DNA from 3 places in the Candidatus Enterococcus palustris genome. Region 1 is predicted to be linked to each of the others. Evidence: riboswitches for the same ligand, from Rfam matches in the RefSeq annotation. Region 1 holds a riboswitch; each other region holds the start of a gene.
What was found. A riboswitch is a leader RNA that binds a small molecule or an ion and turns the genes downstream of it on or off. The one in region 1 is predicted to bind magnesium.

Region 2: linked by a shared signal. The riboswitch ahead of A5821_RS01505 (phosphatase PAP2/LCP family protein) and the one ahead of A5821_RS16170 (LCP family protein) in region 1 are both predicted to bind magnesium.
Region 3: linked by a shared signal. The riboswitch ahead of A5821_RS01760 (MgtC/SapB family protein) and the one ahead of A5821_RS16170 (LCP family protein) in region 1 are both predicted to bind magnesium.

What each region holds. Positions count from the first base shown of each region.
Region 1 is NZ_CP147244.1:3,465,518-3,471,679, forward strand. It holds gene A5821_RS16150 (DUF916 and DUF3324 domain-containing protein) at 1-793, shown strand, start outside; gene A5821_RS16155 (YusW family protein) at 862-1,692, opposite strand; gene A5821_RS16160 (DUF4809 family protein) at 1,954-2,346, shown strand; gene A5821_RS16165 (DUF4303 domain-containing protein) at 2,426-2,923, opposite strand; M-box (ykoK) riboswitch at 3,191-3,359, shown strand; gene A5821_RS16170 (LCP family protein) at 3,491-4,405, shown strand; gene A5821_RS16175 (FAD-dependent oxidoreductase) at 4,564-5,898, shown strand; gene A5821_RS16180 (helix-turn-helix domain-containing protein) at 5,888-6,162, shown strand, end outside.
Region 2 is NZ_CP147244.1:316,969-323,130, forward strand. It holds gene A5821_RS01495 (ABC transporter ATP-binding protein) at 1-2,130, shown strand, start outside; gene A5821_RS01500 (ABC transporter ATP-binding protein) at 2,147-3,988, shown strand; M-box (ykoK) riboswitch at 4,152-4,319, shown strand; gene A5821_RS01505 (phosphatase PAP2/LCP family protein) at 4,520-6,106, shown strand.
Region 3 is NZ_CP147244.1:379,037-385,198, forward strand. It holds gene coaE (dephospho-CoA kinase) at 1-109, shown strand, start outside; gene nrdR (transcriptional regulator NrdR) at 996-1,481, shown strand; gene A5821_RS01745 (replication initiation and membrane attachment family protein) at 1,494-2,900, shown strand; gene dnaI (primosomal protein DnaI) at 2,900-3,829, shown strand; gene A5821_RS01755 (hypothetical protein) at 3,977-4,441, shown strand; M-box (ykoK) riboswitch at 4,584-4,754, shown strand; gene A5821_RS01760 (MgtC/SapB family protein) at 5,107-5,742, shown strand; gene A5821_RS01765 (GNAT family N-acetyltransferase) at 5,775-6,162, shown strand, end outside.

The DNA of each region.
Region 1 (6,162 bases):
GTCGATCAACGCAATAAATGCTACGACAACAGAAGAAGGGATGATCGATTATACGGTAAAAGGAGTCAAAGATAAAACCTTGAAATATCCTTTTGAATCTTTGGTTAAAGTACTAGAAACAACTATTTCTTTACAGCCGTATGAAACGAAAATTGCTCGCTTTCATTTGAAGATACCAAAAGAGAAATATGATGGTGTTATAGTGGGTGGATTACGTTTTACCAAAAATCTATCTGAGGCTGAAACAAAAAATAAAGATGTGACCATCCAACAAAGATTTCATTATGTTGTTGGCGTTGTGCTGAATGAAACGGATGTCACGATTTTACCAGATTATGAAATGGATTCAGTCAAGGTAGCGAAATCAAAGCAAGGTAAGAAAATATCTGTGATCCATTCTATTCGGAATAAAAATGCAGCAATCTCAAAAAAAATGGATCTAAAATTTACTATCCAAAAAAAAGGAGATAAAGCTCCTTTGATCAAATTAGAAAAAGAAGGGCTAGAAATGGCACCTGATTCTGTAATGGATTTCCCAGTACCAATCAAAAGACAACTAGCAGCTGGAAAATATATTAGTAATACTCAGATTATGCAAGATGGTAAAAAATGGACATTTGAAAATGAGTTTGAGATTACAAGAGAACAGGCAAAACAGATCAATGAAGAAAACAAGGGACCTAAGGTGGAAAGTAAAGTACCGTTTTGGTTGATTTTACTAATTATTTTATTGGTTGTACTAGTATTGATTCAGTCATACATTTTGTGGCGGAAAAAGAAACAGATTAAGTGACTAAAAGACCTCTTTTCTACAACATAGAAAAGAGGTCTTTTAATTTTGATGATTGATTATTCTATTGCTTATTTAAGTTTAAATTTAACTTGTTTATTGTCGTTAAATTGAGCTTGATACTGGAATTGTTTGTAGCTTGAACCACGACCCAATTTGTTTAAAATGTGTGAAGTAATTTCTTTTTCACTACCATTTTTCAAGTCTAAGCCAGCGATGATTCCTTCGATTTTTTCTTCAGCTGCACTACCTTGTAGTTGAACTTTGTTTGATTTATCTTGGTATTGAGCTTTGATCGTGCCGTTAGAATTCACTTGATATTGTAATTGAATTTGTTGTCCAGTAGTATACTTAATTTGAATTTCTAATTTTTTCAAATCAGATTGTTCAGCAGGTGTTTCTGGTTTTTCAGGAGTAACAGGCGTTTCTGGTACTTCAGGAGTTTCAGGAACTTCAGGTTCTTCAGGTTTTTCTGGAGTAACTGGCGCTTCTGGAACATAGTATGATTGTAAACCGAACTCTGCTTTTACATAGCCTTTAGTGATTAAAATAACTTTAAGATGTAAATCATTTTGATAAGTCATTTTTTGCAACAGGTTTACTGATTTGTAATAGTTTCTACCAAAATCTCTTGCAATCACAGCTGCTTGTGATGAACTATAACCTGCAGCTTCCCATGTACTTGCTTTAACTAATTCATTATAAACAGATGATACATTTGAACTAGTTAATGATAAACCTGTGTACGCTAAGATGTCCGCTTTATTGAATAAAGTAACTGTCTTATTGTAATTTGACTCCACCACTGTTGCTGCATCTGCTGAGCTTGATACTGTTGCTAAACTAGCAGAACATAAACTGATTGCTAAACCTGCAACCATCATACCTTTAAAAAATTTCATAAAAAATACCTCCTCTTTTTTGCTACTGTTTTATGAACAGTAGCTTGTCTATATTATTATCTAAAGTAAATATAAAGTAAATATATATGAGTAATTTCTCATAATGTTTAAAATATATTTGTTATTATCGTCATTTACTATTTATTTTATTTAAAAAAAGCCTTATTTGTGTGTAATGATTTTTTTTAGGAAAAATAGTGTCTCATTAGCGTTTTGCTTTTGATATAATGTGTTTAGAAATAGAAGGAAGGAGTTGTACAGATGAAAAGAGCGATAATCACTAGAACGGTCAACTTATTAGATGGAGGCTGTAATGCTTGCGGCATTATTGAAGATGAAAATTATACATTGAAATTAGATGAAGAAACAGTTCTCTTAGAAGCTTTGACGGTCAACACGTTGCTAACTGCGATTGTGTTAAAAAATGGTTACAAACGCGAATATCAAATGGATGAGATTGATGATTATACATTATATAAAAAAGCTGATTATCAAATCACACTTAAAGAAGAATATGATTTTCTGACTTATTCAAATGAGGCAACAAAGATCGAAACAAATGATCAGATCAGAGATGAGAAAAAATTAGCAGAGAAAGTAAATGAAATTCTGGTAACACTTTTTAATTTGGAAGAGTTAGCATTTTCTTTTTAGCTGGTGAAGACAAACTTCAAGAAAATAGAAAAGCCTGCTTTTGCAATCTGTTGTGAGACCCAAAAGTTAGGCTTTTTTATTATTCTATTTGAAAAAGTTCAGACATTCCGATTTTTTCAAATCTTTCTTGTGAGTCAGATGGATTTTCATCATGATCGTAAACCAATACCTTGAAATCTTCTGTTTTAGGAATACGCTCGAATGATTCACTATCTGTTAAGAGCACTATTTGCTGACAAAGCCAGTCGAGAACTGTTTCAATATCTTGTTCGTCTTCCACCCAATCGTCAAATAGATGAAGAGTGGCAAAACGTTGATTTTCATCCCAGTCACGAGCATTATATTTCATTTCTTCTAACTGTGATGAAGTATGACCTTTACTTGTATAATAATCGGTTGTTTCTTGCCAAAGGTCTACGGTATTAAAGTAAAGGTTGATTTCACCTTCTTCATAAATAGTGCAGTCTAAAGCAAATACATAAAAGGTATCATCAGAATGATCTAATAGAAAATTATCGATACTATCTGTTAAAAAGCTGAAAAAGAATTCTTGTTGTTTCTCTAAAAAATTTTCCATATTTATCCTCCCAATGTTAGGTCCTTTAAACATTGAAACAGATAAACCCTTGTCTGTCTATGGAAAGTTACGATTTGATAGAAAATAGCTATTATTTAAGAAAATGTAAAGATTTTTTAGTTTGGAATATTTGTTTATTATGTAGGGTATCTAATGTAGCTTTAGATGTAATGTACTTTCAATTAAATAACATAGTTGTAAAAGTGAGTCTCTTATATAAAATTTAATTTGACTTTGTGATACGATACGCTTATAGTTTAAAATGAATTAAATACTTGTTAGGTGAGGCTCCTATATAAACATAGGCTACTGCTCAGAAATGTCGAAAGACAGGCACGGGTAGGACAGAATTCGTCGAATTAAGGCGTTTTCCAAAGTAGCTAAAAGCAATGCTTTTTACGTTATATAGTGCTAAAACTCAACGAAGAGAAGATCATGGTAAGTTATAAGTAAGTGGCGAATGCCATGTATTTAAACTTTGTAATCTAATCCCTTCGCTGAGTTTTCTTGGTGCGGGGATTTTTCTTTTATCCAAGAAATGAATAGAGCTGTAGAAAGGAATAAACAATGAAAAAATCTGTAAAAATAATGATTATTACCCTGTTATCAATTCTGCTGGTGATTGTAAGCGCAGGCTGTTATGCGGCGATTTCCTTCCAAACAGCCAAAGAGGAGAGTGAATCAAAACTTCCTAATAAGAACCAAAATTTTACGGGTGATGAACAAACGAGTGACAAAGAACTAACGGTCATGGTCGTTGGGAATGACTCTAGAGATGATGATGAAGACCAAGGACGCTCAGATACGTTGATGGTCGCTCACTATGACGGGAAAACCAAACAGCCTAAATTGATTTCAATCATGAGGGATAGCTATGTAACGTTCCCTGATGGCGGGCAAGATAAAATAAATGCAGCCTATGCATATGGCGGCGCACAAATGACAAAAGATGTCTTGAAAACCAACTTTGATTTACCGATCAATTATTATGTTGTCATGGACTTTAAAGAATTTAGTGACATCATTGATGAACTTTATCCAAAAGGGGTAACAATCGATGCTGAAAAAGATATTAACTTAGATGGTGTGGATATTCTGAAAGGAAAGCAAACCTTGCATGGGAATAGTTTATTGCAGTATGCTCGTTTTAGAATGGATGAAGAAGGCGATTTCGGTCGAATCAGACGCCAGCAGCAAGTGATGGATGCGCTAGTTGAGCAATCTAAAGATTTGATTCCAGTCTGGGAACTTCCTCAAGTTGCTGGGAAAATGGTCGGCAAAATCGATACAAATGTACCAACAAGTTTATTGATCGATTTGGCGAAGGATTTTCTTTCTGGAAAAGTGAAGCCCTTAAAATCACTTTCAGTTCCAGTAGAAGGATCATGGAATTTTAATGATTATACGGAATCAGGAAGCGTGATCGAACTTGATGAACAAAAAAATGCTCAAGCAATTCAAGATTTTATGAAAGATAAGTAAAATGGAATCATACAAGTGAACGTGATCTGTCTGCTCTTTTTATACTGAGCAGACAGATCTTTTTTTGTCTATGAAATATATCAGCTTATTTCTATGCGTTAAGAGTAGGGGTATGCTATTCTTTAGGAAAACGGTTTACTTAGAAAGAAGGTTTTACTGTGAAAGTCGTAATCATTGGTGCTTCATTTGCTGGAGTATCAGCTGCTTTAGCGATCAGAAAAAAATATCCCACAGCTGAAATCCATTTAATCGAGAAACAACAAACCATCGGCTACTTACCAGGCGGTATCAATCTTTATTTTAATGAGAGGATCGACCCGATCGAAACGGCTCAGTTTATTTCGGAACAACAATTAATCGACAACGAGATTACTTTGCTGATGAGTGCAAAAGTAGTTGGCATGGACTCAAAACAGCATATCATCAAATATGAAAAACAGGATGAAGACTTTTTTATGTCATTTGATAAATTGATTTTAGCAACAGGTTCAAGTCAATGGTCGCAGAAAATTCTTGGTAGTGATTCAGAAAAGGTTTTAAAATATAAATTTTTACCTGGGGTGTTGGATGCGATCAACCACTTAGAAAATAGTAATAAAGTAGCACTGATCGGCGGTGGTCAAATTGGCGGAGAAGCAGCAGATACGTTGCTAAAAAAAGGCAAAGAAGTGCATCTGTTTGAGCGGATGGATTATTTGCTCTTTAAGTATTTCGATGAAGAAATGATTCAGCCGGTACAAGCTGAAATGGCCGCTCGTGGTGTGATGTTTCATTTTGATGAAACCGTAGAAAAAGTCACGGATACGGACGAAGGTCTTTTGATCGAAACAAAAAAATCTGAATTAGTATGTGATAGTGCTATTTTTGCGATGAATGTTCGCCCTGACTTAGCTTATTTAGATGAACACATCAGAACACACACGGACCAGACCGTTTTTGTGAATGAGTATTTGCAAACGTCCCAAGCAGATATTTTTGCGATCGGTGATTGTATTCAAGTGCCGTACAGTTTGTCTAAGGAAACATTTTACATCCCATTAGTGAACAATGCCGTAAGAACGGGACTAGTTGTTGCTCAAAATCTTGTAGAAGCAACTACGCCATTTGTCGGCTCAATTCGGACGATCGGGACAAAACTTGTGGACTATTATATAGCGAGTACAGGATTGACGGAAGCAGAAGGATTATTTCATGACCAGCCTATTTCGGTTGCTCATGTTCAGCAAAAAAGCTCTTTATTTTCTGGTAGTGAAACAATTTTCGGTAAAATTATTTATGAAAAAGAAAGTCATAAATTATTAGGTGCGCAATTGGTTTCAAAAGCGGATATCTTGGAGAAAATCAATACATTGGCACTTGGAATCCAAACGGGGCAAACCTTAGAAGCTTTTTATCAAAAAGATTTTTTATATCATCCTTATTATTCCAACGTGATAGATATCACGAACCAGCTAGGTTTTGAAGGTTTGTGGAGTGAAGCGGATGAAGATTGAAGCCTTATTAGATAAAAAAGAAGCAAGAGAAATTGGGATTTTAAAGAAGGTGATCTTAGCTGGTGGCCGGATCAAGGATACTGAGTTATTGGATTATTCAGGAGTATCAAAAGCTTCTTTTGAAAGTGATTTAAAAGAGCTAGGCTATTATTTGAAACCATACGAAAAAGACTGCTCACTGTTTTATGACGGGCAATGGGTGGCGATCCATATGTCAGATCAGTTTTCTATTAGTAAGGTTATAGAAGATTATGTTCGAGCATC
Region 2 (6,162 bases), 620 kb from region 1:
GAAAAAATTGATGGAAAAGAAGTTGAAGTTTATACATTAAATCTTCAAGACGGTATGACCGAAGCTAAGTTAGCTGATATCTTTAATCTACCAATGATGATGCTTGCTTCCGCTCAATCTAAAGATTCATCTAGTGGTAGTGAAGCAAAAGCAATTATCGACGATTATAAAGCAGTTGGAGAAGATGCTGCTAAAGCAAAACAGCTTGGTGAAGAAGCAACAACATTAGGAGAACAAGCAAAAGCAGCAGGTGCTGCGGCAGCCTCAGCAACAGATAGTGCTACAGCAACTGAAAAAGGGACTGAAGCTCAAGAGTTGGCTGCAAAAGCACAAGCAAAAGGTGCAGAAGCGAAAGCGTTAGCTGATTCAATCAAAACAACGACAGATGCTATGCCTGCAAAAGTCGAAGCCGCTCGTAAAGAGACTAAAAACAGCTTAGGCGATTTAGGGGCAGATTCAATGAAAACAGTAGGGATTCAATTGACCCTTGCTGAATATAAAGCACTAGATATGAATACGCAACAAATTCAAACAGATTATATGGTCAAAACAGGAACTAAAATGGTTCTCTTAACCCTTGTTTCTGCAGTGGCTGCAATCATTGTTGGGTTGATCGCCTCATTAGTAGCAGCTTCTGTTGGGCGAAACTTGCGTGTCGGTCAATATGAACGAACATTGCAATTTTCAAATACTGAAATGGAGAAATTCTCTCCAGCTTCATTGATTACACGTAATACCAATGATATCCAACAAATGCAAATGGGGATCGTAATGATCATGCGTATCGTGTTATATGCACCAATCTTAGGTATTGGCGGGATCTATAATGTTTATCAAACAGGAACAGGTATGGGCTGGATTGTCGGTGTAGCTGTCGCAGCAGTTCTAGTGTTAGTTCTAAGCTTACTCGTAACAACAATGCCTAAATTTAAAGCATTACAAAACTTAGTGGATAGAGTCAACTTGGTTTCTCGTGAAATCATCACTGGATTACCTGTTATTCGTGCATTTTCACGTGAAAAATTCGAAGAAGAGCGTTTTGATGTTGCGAATACGAATTTAATGAAAACTCAATTATTCGTTAACCGTGCAATGTCTATTATGATGCCAGTCATGATGTTATTGATGAATGGTATTTCAGTTTTGATCGTTTGGGTCGGCGGACATAATATGAATAACGGTCAATTACAAGTTGGGGATATGATGGCCTTTATTACGTATACGATGCAAATCGTTATGGCCTTTATGATGTTGTCAATGGTTTCAATTATCTTACCTCGTGCTAATGTTGCTGCTGGTCGTGTGGAAGAAGTTCTCGAAACAGAACCAACGATCAAAGATCCAGAACAACCTAAAGATGACCATGACTTCAAAGGTGAAGTGAAATTTGAAGCGGTAGAATTCCGTTACGGCGATGCGGATGAAGATGTCTTACATCATATCAACTTTACGGCAAAACCAGGTCAAACAACAGCGTTGATTGGTTCAACAGGTTCAGGTAAATCAACGATCGTTAACTTGATCCCACGTTTGTTTGATGTAACAGGTGGACGAATTACGATCGATGGCATCGATATTCGTGAGATGAGTTTGCATAAATTACATGAAATCATTGGATTTGTGCCGCAAAAAGGGATCTTATTCTCAGGTGATATTGCCTCAAATATCAAATTTGGGGATGCAAATATCTCGGATGAACAAATGCGAAAAGCAGCTGAAATTGCTCAAGCTGAAGAATTCATCGATTCAAATGAAAAAGGCTACGATCGGGAAATTTCTCAAGGTGGAACGAACGTTTCTGGTGGACAAAAACAACGATTATCCATCGCTCGTGCCTTAGCGAAAAATCCTAAAATCTTGATCTTTGATGACTCATTCTCAGCACTGGATAATAAAACAGATGTGGCGTTGAGAAAAGCCTTATCTGAAAATATCAAAGGTGCGACGCAAATCATCGTTGCTCAAAAAATCTCTACGATTCTTCACGCAGATAATATTATCGTATTGAACGAAGGTCGTGTTGTAGATCATGGAACACATGATGAATTAATGAAATCATCCACTGTCTATCAAGAAATTGCTCAATCACAATTGAGTAATGCTGAATTAGGCATAGAAGAAGCAGAGTAGGGAGGAGCGAAGAATAATGGCAGAACAAACACAAAATCGCCCTCGTGGCGGACGCGGACCTGGGCATGGCGCTCCAGTGGAAAAAGCCAAAGATTTTAAAGGAACACTAAAAAAATTAATCTCCTATATTGGTGCTTATAAAATACCCGTTTTCTTTGTAATGATCTTTGCAATTGCTTCAACCGTATTTAATATTTGGGGTCCAAAAATTTTATCCCAAGCAATCACAGAATTGTTTAATGGTTTAATCAAAAAATATCAAGGAACTGGCGGAATCGATTTTAATAAAATTGGTGGAATCTTACTCTTTATGTTAGGGCTCTACTTAGTGGCATCCGCTTTTGGGATCATTCAAGGTTGGATCATGTCAACGATTTCGCAAAAAATCACATATCGCATGCGTAAAGAAATTTCAGAAAAAATCAATCGTATGCCAATGAATTATTTTGAGAGTCGTACAACGGGTGAAGTCTTATCTCGTATCACCAATGATGTGGATACTCTAGGTCAATCACTAAACCAATCGATCACACAGCTGATTACATCAGTATTCACTATCATTGGTGTTATTGTCATGATGCTATCGATTTCTGTGCAAATGACAGGTATTGCGATTTTGATCGTCCCAATTTCAATGATCTTAATTTTGATCGTTGTGAAAAATTCGCAAAAATACTTTAAAACACAACAAGAATATCTTGGCGTGATCAATGGTAAAGTAGAAGAAACCATCGGTGGTTATAACATCGTACGTCTATTCAACGATGAAGAAAATTCACTTACAGAATTTAAAAAACAAAATGATGTCTTATTCAAATCAGCTTGGAAATCCCAATTTCTTTCAGGTTTGATGCAACCGATCATGAACTTTGTTGGAAATTTAGGGTACGTTGCAGTAGCGATTTTTGGTGGAATATTAGCTTATAATGGCACGATCACGGTCGGAGATATCCAAGCGTTTATCCAATATGTTCGTAACTTAACACAACCTATTGCCCAATTGGCTCAAGTATCAAACTTACTCCAATCAATGGCAGCAGCAGCTGAACGTGTTTTTGAATTTCTTGAAGAAGATGAAGAAGCACAAACAGTACCAAATCCAGTTAAAATCGACAAAGCCAAAGGGATGGTCGATTTTGAACATGTTCGTTTCGGGTATACACCAGACAAAATCATTATCAATGATTTCAGTTCACATGTTGATCCCGGCCAAACAGTGGCAATCGTTGGACCAACTGGTGCAGGTAAAACAACTATGGTTAAATTATTGATGCGTTTTTACGATGTAACATCTGGCGCAATCAAAATCGATGGTCATAATATCAAAGACTTTAATCGTGCAGATTTACGTAAAAATATTGGGATGGTTTTACAAGACACTTGGTTATTTAAAGGAACCATCATGGAAAACTTACGCTATGGTCGTTTAGATGCAACGGATGAAGAAGTCTATGAAGCCGCGAAAGCCGCTCACGTTCATCACTTTATCCAAACGTTGCCTGGTGGTTACAATATGGAATTAAATGAAGAGTCTTCCAACATTTCCCAAGGTCAAAAACAACTTTTAACAATTGCCCGCGCAATCTTAGCTGATAAACCGATTTTGATCCTTGATGAAGCAACATCATCTGTTGATACCAGAACAGAAGGCTTGATTCAAGGTGCTATGAATAATTTAATGGCTGGTCGTACGTCATTTGTTATTGCGCACCGTTTATCAACGATCAAAGATGCGGATAAGATTTTGTATATGCAAGATGGCGATATTAAAGAACAAGGAACACATGAAGAATTACTTGCTCAAGGCGGTTATTATGCGTCACTTTATAACTCACAATTTGAAGAGTTAGATGAGTAAAATAGAGTATAGCAGAAGCAATCATCAATCCTATTTTGATGATTGCTTCTGCTTGTTTATTGATGCTATCTTTTTCAGATTTTAAATTAAGAAAAACTAAAGAGTCATAAAATAACTTGAAAAAATTTTTTTCCAGCGTTACTATTTAACAAAATAAATAGATAAATAACCTTGTTAGGTGAGGCTCCTATACAAACACAGGCTATTGCGCAGAAACGTCGAAAGACGCCAATGTGTAAAACAGGAATTGTCGAATTAAGGCTTTTCATAAAATAGCTAAGAATTTTTCTTTACGTTGTATAGTGCTAAAACTCAGACGATGAGATTGATTGAAAGTCAAACGTCTTAGGGAAAGCATGTTTGGCTTTTTTCTTTTGGTAAATAAGAGTCAACTGTATGCCTTTAGATGATTCACTACTGTCAATTAAGAATCAAAATTTTTTTAGTTGTATGATATTCCTGTGAAAAGTACTTGGAAATAATCTTTAACTTGGTTGTTTTACTGAATATATGAATGAAGGGATTTATCACATGTATACGTTGAAAGAAAAGAAATTTACTCCAGCAGTTTTAAGTGTCGTATTTTTTTCATTGCTAACCTTTTTAGTTGTAAAACAAGAATCATGGTTTGTTCAGTTAGATTCAGCGATTTATCACTTTAATTGGAAACCGAGTCAATTACTGACCAGTATTGTGGATTTAGTTGCCAAAAGTGCTACGATCATGCCGATTTTTGTTGTTAGCTTGATAGTCTCATTTATACTTTGGCGAAATAAACATAAGTTATTGGCAGTTTGGCTAAGTAGTAATGTCTTAGTAGTCAGCGCTTTTGGATTTGTCTTAAAGCAGCTTGTGGCGCGGCAGAGACCAAATGTAGAACAGTTGGCTGAACGAACTTCCTATAGTTTTCCAAGTGGGCATTCGCTCTTAGCCATGTGCTTAGCTTGTTCGATGATCATGATTTTACAAACCGTTTATTCAAAGGAAATGAAGCATTACAAGTTTTTTAAAAACACTTTGATCGTGTATGTTCTTTTGATTGGATTGAGCCGGATTTATTTACGAGTTCATTATCCGAGTGATGTGCTTGCAGGTTTTCTTTTAAGCTATACTTGGGTCAAGTTCTCTTTTGTTTTCTTGCAAAGAGTGTACCTTAATAGAGAATTTTCTACTCCTATTGCTAAAAAAAAGTTCATTCAAAGAACTATTTTAGGTACGCTAACAGTGCTTTTACTAGTCGTTGCTGGAGCTTCAGCTTATGGTGCTGCGGTGTTTCAAAAAGTCCAAAAAACTGCCGATAAAATGTATCAGCCACTAAATCGAAAAAATAAAGCCGCAGAGTTAGGAAATAGTGAACCTGCGAGTTTCTTACTGTTAGGTATCGCAAATGATTCTAAACGCAAAACAGATTTTCGAGCAAATACGATTATGGTGGTCACCGTCAATAATCAATTGAAGAAAACTACGATCACAAGTATTCCCAGAGATGCTTATGTCGAAATCATTGGGAAAGATGGCGTCTATGACAAAATCAATCATGCTCATTCCTTTGGTGGAGACGAGATGATGATCGATACGGTTGAACATTATTTAGATATCCCAATCAATCATTATTTTGTGATCAATATGGATGGTTTAGCAGCTTTAAGTGACGCAGTTGGCGGTGTCACCGTCAATAATGATTTTGAGTTTGATGCAGAAGGAATTCATTATCCAAAAGGGGAACAGCATTTAGGCGGCTGGGAAACATTACAGTATGCGAGAATGCGCTATGAAGATCCTTTAGGCGATTACGGCAGACAAAAGAGGCAGCGAGAGGTAACGATTCAGCTTACCAAAGAATTAACTTCGATGAAAAGTGTTTTTCGTTATCAAGAATTACTCGACGTAATAGGAGAAAATGGTCAAACCGATATGACCCTGGATCAAATGACTCTTTTAATGAAAAATTATCAAAAAGCCCTAGAAAACATTGAAAGTTATCAAATGCAAGGGGAAGGATTTACAGGTGATGGCTATACTGGGGAAGAAGGGATTTCTTATCAGAGTATTTCAGATGAGGAAAAGCAAAAAATCACCACGGAATTAAAGAAACAATTGAATATAATGGAACAGTAAAAGAAGAAACTCATTTTTTCAACTTCCAATTGTCAGATGTCTTTTTCTTTTGGTAT
Region 3 (6,162 bases), 680 kb from region 1:
AATTGAAAAGAAAAAAGAAAAAGCTGATATAATATTTGATAATCAAAAAAGCATTCAAGAAACAGAAAAAATAGTGAAGGACTGGGTATTAGAAAATAATTTCTTATAGTATAACAAAGATGCATAATTGTTTTTTCAGAAATTTAAATTTTATGATGAATTGAAAAAAGTTTAGGATGTATAACTGCTGATTATACATCTTTTTTGTTTTTGATAAATTTCAACCTACTTTGAAGCTGATTGTAAAATCTAATTTAAAATAACGATATTGTGTCGGTAAACATAATCGATATCTTGAAATCTGTATTCTCTTTTTTGAACAACAGAAATGTAAAAAACAAAAAGGGAATGGAGAATAGAAAGAAAAAAGAAGTAGCGTTAATTTAGGTGGATATGTTGGTCTGATAAGTGTGATAAATCATGAGGAATAGATTAGGATTGACGCGATTAAAGAATGGTTAATTTAACTAATTGAAAAAATTTAATCGAGTTTAAATCAAACATAACTATGTATATTGGCTAATTTTTATAATGAACTATTTTCAGTTTATTTTATAGCCTACATCAACAATTAATATGGAGTCGGTTTATACCTTGTCATATCCTGCAATTCCCAGAAACGATTTAGCAAATCGAGATAAATGTATTGTGTTTCTTTACTTTCTATTTTATAGTTCATAGGCAATCGTTCTATTATCTCTAAATCGAGTTTGGAGCTATATGGCTCAGAAGAATATGGAGTGCGGAATGAGAGACAAAACAGAACTTTAACAAGAGAGTAATTGAGCAAGACAAGACATTTAGCCTGTTATCTTACTCAGTTATTTTTTGAATCTAGAAAATTGTTATTAAATGAAATCTGAATAAACTAAAAAAAATGGTTAAGAAGTAACAGTTAATGTCTGGTTTCTGAAGCATTTCATGTTATAATATGGAGAGTAAATTAAAACGAAACTTTATAAATAGATAGCATAAGATAAAATGAGGTGAATACTATGCGTTGTCCAAGATGTCATCATAATAATTCCCGTGTAATTGATAGCCGTCAAGCAGATGATGGGCGTGCAATTCGTCGTCGTAGAGAATGCGAAAATTGTAATTACCGATTTACAACATTCGAGCGAATCGAAGCAGCTCCACTACTTGTTATCAAGAAAAATGGTGATCGGGAAGAATTTAATAGAGAGAAAATTTTACGTGGGTTGATTCGGTCTGCGGAAAAACGTCCAGTGGCCATGGAACAAATGGAACAAATCGTTGATAATGTTGAAAACCGTGTTCGTAGTTTGGGTGAAAATGAAGTTTCAACTACTTTAGTTGGTGAGTATGTTATGGAAGATTTAGTCAATTTAGATGAAATTGCGTATATTCGATTCGCTAGTGTATATCGTCAATTTAAAGATATGAGTGTCTTCTTAAAAGAACTGCAAGGTATCGTGGATAAAGCAAAATCTTCAAATTCAGATACAACCAATGAATAAGGAGGTCTTTCCTTGAAAGACAGTTGGAAAGAAGTCCATCCTAAAAGTATTTTTCAAGTAGCCGTACCTTATCCATTATCCAATCAAGAACAAATGATATTGACGCTTTTATATCAGCCGATTATTGGTGCCGAAGCGTTCAGTTTATATTTGACACTTTTATCGGAAGTGGAAGGGAAAGGTACTAGTGAATCACTTTTTCATGCTGATTTGATTACGATGATGGATATGAGTATAAAACAAATCGAAACAGCCCGAAAAAAGCTAGAAGGGATCGGACTGTTGTCGACTTTTGCAAAAAACGATTCTGAGTTAGGTGTGCATTTCATGTATCGTTTAAATCACCCTGAAACTGCTGAACGTTTTTTTAAAGATGAAGTTCTGTCGTTGACACTCTTGAATAGTGTGGGACAAAGAAAATTAGACAAATTATTTGAACGGTTTCAACCAACATTTGTAAACTTAACTAGTTATGCGGAAGTTTCAGTTGGATTTAAAGATGCTTATGTTTTCAAAGAGGAGCAAATTCTATCTCATAGTGAACAGTTAAGCAGAATGGAGCAATCTTTTATCGATCCACGCCCTGCACAAACAGTAAGTGCAGTTAATGAAAGTTTTGACTGGTCGTACTTTCTTCAAGGAATCGAAAAATTAGGAATTAAGTTGCCGGATAATAGTAATGGATTCAAAGAAGAAGTCTTTGTTTTTCACAATCTATTTGGAATCACTGAATTGGATATGATCGATTTTTGCTCTAAGTCATTTGACTATTACACAAGCAAGATTGATATCAAAGACTTTGAAAGAGCAGTCTATCGAACTTATGACCCAGATAAAAAACAAAAACCTAGTGAGTTTCAAAAAAATGATTCTGTTGATTTATCTGCTGAAGATCAACAAACGTACCGTTATAATTCATTAAAAATGAACGGTTTTTCGACACAAGATATTCAAATGATCATGGATAGTGAAAAAAATTTCCCTCTAAATTATTTGGAAGCTTTAAAAAACGAACGTGGTGGGTACACAACGCCCCAAGAACGTTCGCTAGTCAAATATTTAGTGAGTAAGTCTGGTTTGCCTAACAGTGTGATCAATGTTTTAATCAATTACGTCTACAATATCCAAAAACAGCCTACACTGAAAGCTGATTACGTGAATCGAATTGCCAACGAATGGGCGCAAAGTGGTATTTTCTCACCAGAAAAGGCCATTGAACATGTACGTGAAATCGCTAAAAAAGGCAAAGAACAAAAACAAACAAGACAACGTTATGGTCAAAATAATCGGCCGATTCGTCAAGAGACGTTACCAGATTGGGTAGAAAATCCAGTAGAAGAACAAAAATTATCAAAAGAGGAACAAGCAAGGCTAGATAAAGAAATTCAAGATTTCTTGAGTAAAGGAGGTGGCAATTAATGGAAGATGTAGGGAAAGAAATGTCAAAAATCATTCAAAGCAGAGATATGAATGAGCGATACAATGAGCTAGTTGAGGTTGTCTTGAAAGATACGGATGTCCAAACGTTTATTCAGGAAAATCGTGACCGATTAACAGATGATGATATCCGGAAGAGTTATTCAAAATTATATGAATTTGTTCAAGAAAAACGCAAGTATCAGTTGAATGACCCAACAATGATCGCCCCTGGATACGAACCTAAACTAACCTTAAATTTCCATTATATTGATGTCACCTACGTGCCGACAGAAGCGCTGATCGCTAAGCAAAAAGAAGACGAGATTCGTAAAAGAGTTCGTGCAATGGATATGCCAAAAGATGTACGAGAAGCAAGCTTAGGTAGATTTGATACAGCATCGCAAGGGCGTGCTCAAGCGATGGCAGAAACAATGAAATTTTTAAACGAGTATACGTCTAATCCAAAAGAATTTCACAAAGGGCTTTATTTGCAAGGAACCTTTGGGGTTGGTAAATCCTTTTTGCTAGGTGCAATTGCTAACAGCTTAGCCGAACGTGGTTTTGTTACAACAATTGTTCATTTTCCAACTTTTACAGTCGAAATGAAACAGGCAATCGGTAAAGATATGGTCGGTCCTAAATTGGATGCAGTCAAAAAATCACCGGTTTTAATGATCGATGATCTTGGTGCAGAATCAATGACTTCTTGGATTCGAGATGACGTGCTGAGCGTTATTTTACAATATCGAATGCAAGAACAATTAGTGACATTTTTTTCTTCAAACCTTGATTTAAAAGACCTAGAAAAACATTTATCTGTGACGCAGCGTGGTGAACAAGAGCCGTTGAAGGCCCGTCGAATCATGGAACGTATTCGTTATTTAGCGCAAGAGATAACGATGTCAGGTAATGATCGTAGAAATGGTTGAGGTGCTTTTGCGCCCGCTGATATAAGGCAGGGATGTGACTCTTAGAGTTTCCTCCCTGCTTTTTTTCTTTTTTTAAGGGGAGGGTGGTAATGGACTGAAAGTAGTAGCATATCTTATAATAAAGTATCAGTATTGGAGGAGATCCTTATGAAGAAAAGAGTACTAACAATACTAACAATTTTAACGTTGGTTTCTTTAGGTGCATGTGCAAAAAATAAGCAAAATTCGCCAAAGGGAAGTGAAGAAACAGCTATGAGTAGTAAGCAAAATAAAGCTACGGATGAAACATCAAATGACAATGAACAAGCAAAATCAATATTTACAGCAGTTTTAGGTGAGGACGCAAAAGAAAATGAAACTGTAGACCACTCGACCCGTTTAGTTTTAAAGGAAGTTGAGGCAATCGAAGATCCTGAAAAAATTATTGGTATGATGAAAAATGATGGTGTTATTCTGAATGTATCAAAAGATCAATTCGCGGATGGAATCACAAGCAATGAGTTGAAAAAAGGAGATAAAATTCAATTTACATTAGTTGGATTACCTGCAATGACGATGTCGATCCCACCTCAAGTAGCTGGAAATGCAGTCATCAAAGTTGAGAAAATGTAATAAGTATAAGTTGACCGACGTTCTTTTTGTAACGTCGGTAGTTTGTTTTTTATTCTTAAATTAGAAATATTTTTTTGAAATAAATAAAAAAATGTTGACATTTGTTTTATAACGATGGTATAGTGTCACCTGTAAGACAACTAAATAGATTTGTTAGGTGAGGCTCCTATACAAACACAGGCTACTGCCCAAAAACATCGAGAGATGCCAATGGGTAGAACAGGGATTGTCGATTACAAGGCTTTTCATAAGGTAGCTAAAAGCTCTGCTTTTTACGTTGTATAGTGCCAAAACTCAACGACTAGATCATGCAGGCTTTTTTTTGTGCGCTTATTTATGACCTTCCGCTGAGTTTTGGCGGAAGGTTTTTTGCTGTGAATCACTACGACTGGCCAAAGGACAGAGTAGATGATGAACAGTACTTGGCGAACGAAGAGAGAGAAGTAACCTTAATACTGAATCACCCCACCTCGATTCGATCTCATCACTGTCTAAGAGTTAGAACTTAAAGAATTAAAGTCCAGAGCAGATGATGAACAGTACTTAGAGAACGGCGAAAGAGAAGTAGTTTTCGTCTCGAAAAAAGTTCCCACCTAACCTCAAATCTAAGAAAGGGGCAAACCTATGAATTTTTAATCAATATTATCGCAAGTATTTTTGCAGGAATGATCATCGGTGCAGAAAGGCAATGGCGAAAAAAATTAGCTGGGATGAGAACGATGACCTTAGTCACATTTGGTGCTTGCCAATTTGTTTCACTGTCTACTTTGATCCAAGACGATAGTAGTCCGACTCGAATAGCAGCCCAAGTAGTCAGTGGAATTGGATTTCTTGCTGGAGGAGTGATTTTAAGAGAAGGATTTAGTGTGACTGGTATCAATACAGCAGCAACCTTATGGTGTTCAGCAGCTGTTGGCAGCATGATTGGAGCTGGATTTGTGATTGAAGGAGTTATTTGTGCAGTTGCTCTAATGCTAGTCAATATTTTGCTAAGAAATTTATCTTTCAAAATAGATGACTATACCGTGCAAAAAGAAGAGGAACAAACAGATTCGATCCATTATCTTTCTGTTATTGCAAGCAATACTAGTGAGGTCATGCTTAGAACAGAGATTATTCAGTTGTTAGATAAATATTGTTTAACCTTCACTAAGTTTTCATGTACAGATCTAGCAGGGAAAAAAGTACGACTATTTTTGGAAATCGAAGCGACAAGAAATGGGACACTTGCGGTAAATGCGATCACTTCAGAATTATCTCAGTTTTCAGAAGTTATTGAAATCAATCAACTAAACAATTAAAAGAACGGAGGAATCAACATGGTAAAACAGTGATGGTGAAAATCGTAAATTGGAACAGTGAAGAATATTGGGCAGGAATAGACTTAAGAAACAAGTTGCTAAAAACAAGTGCTGGTAAAGAATGGATCAAGGATCTACCTTTAAATGAAGAAAAGGATACCCATGTAGCAGCGATGATCGATGGGATTGTTGTAGGAACCTTACTTCTTTCAAAAAAGAGCCAAACAATAGCACAAATCAAACAAGTGGCCATCAACGAAGACTATCAAGGATTCGGCATTGGAAAAAAATTACTTCAATTTGCTGAAAAAATTGCAGAACTTATGGCTTTTCAAACTGTAGTTTTAACTGGTCGTAAGCAAGCTTGGGGTTTTTATGATCATTTTGGCTATCAAAGTGTGGGGTATGCCTATTCAGATG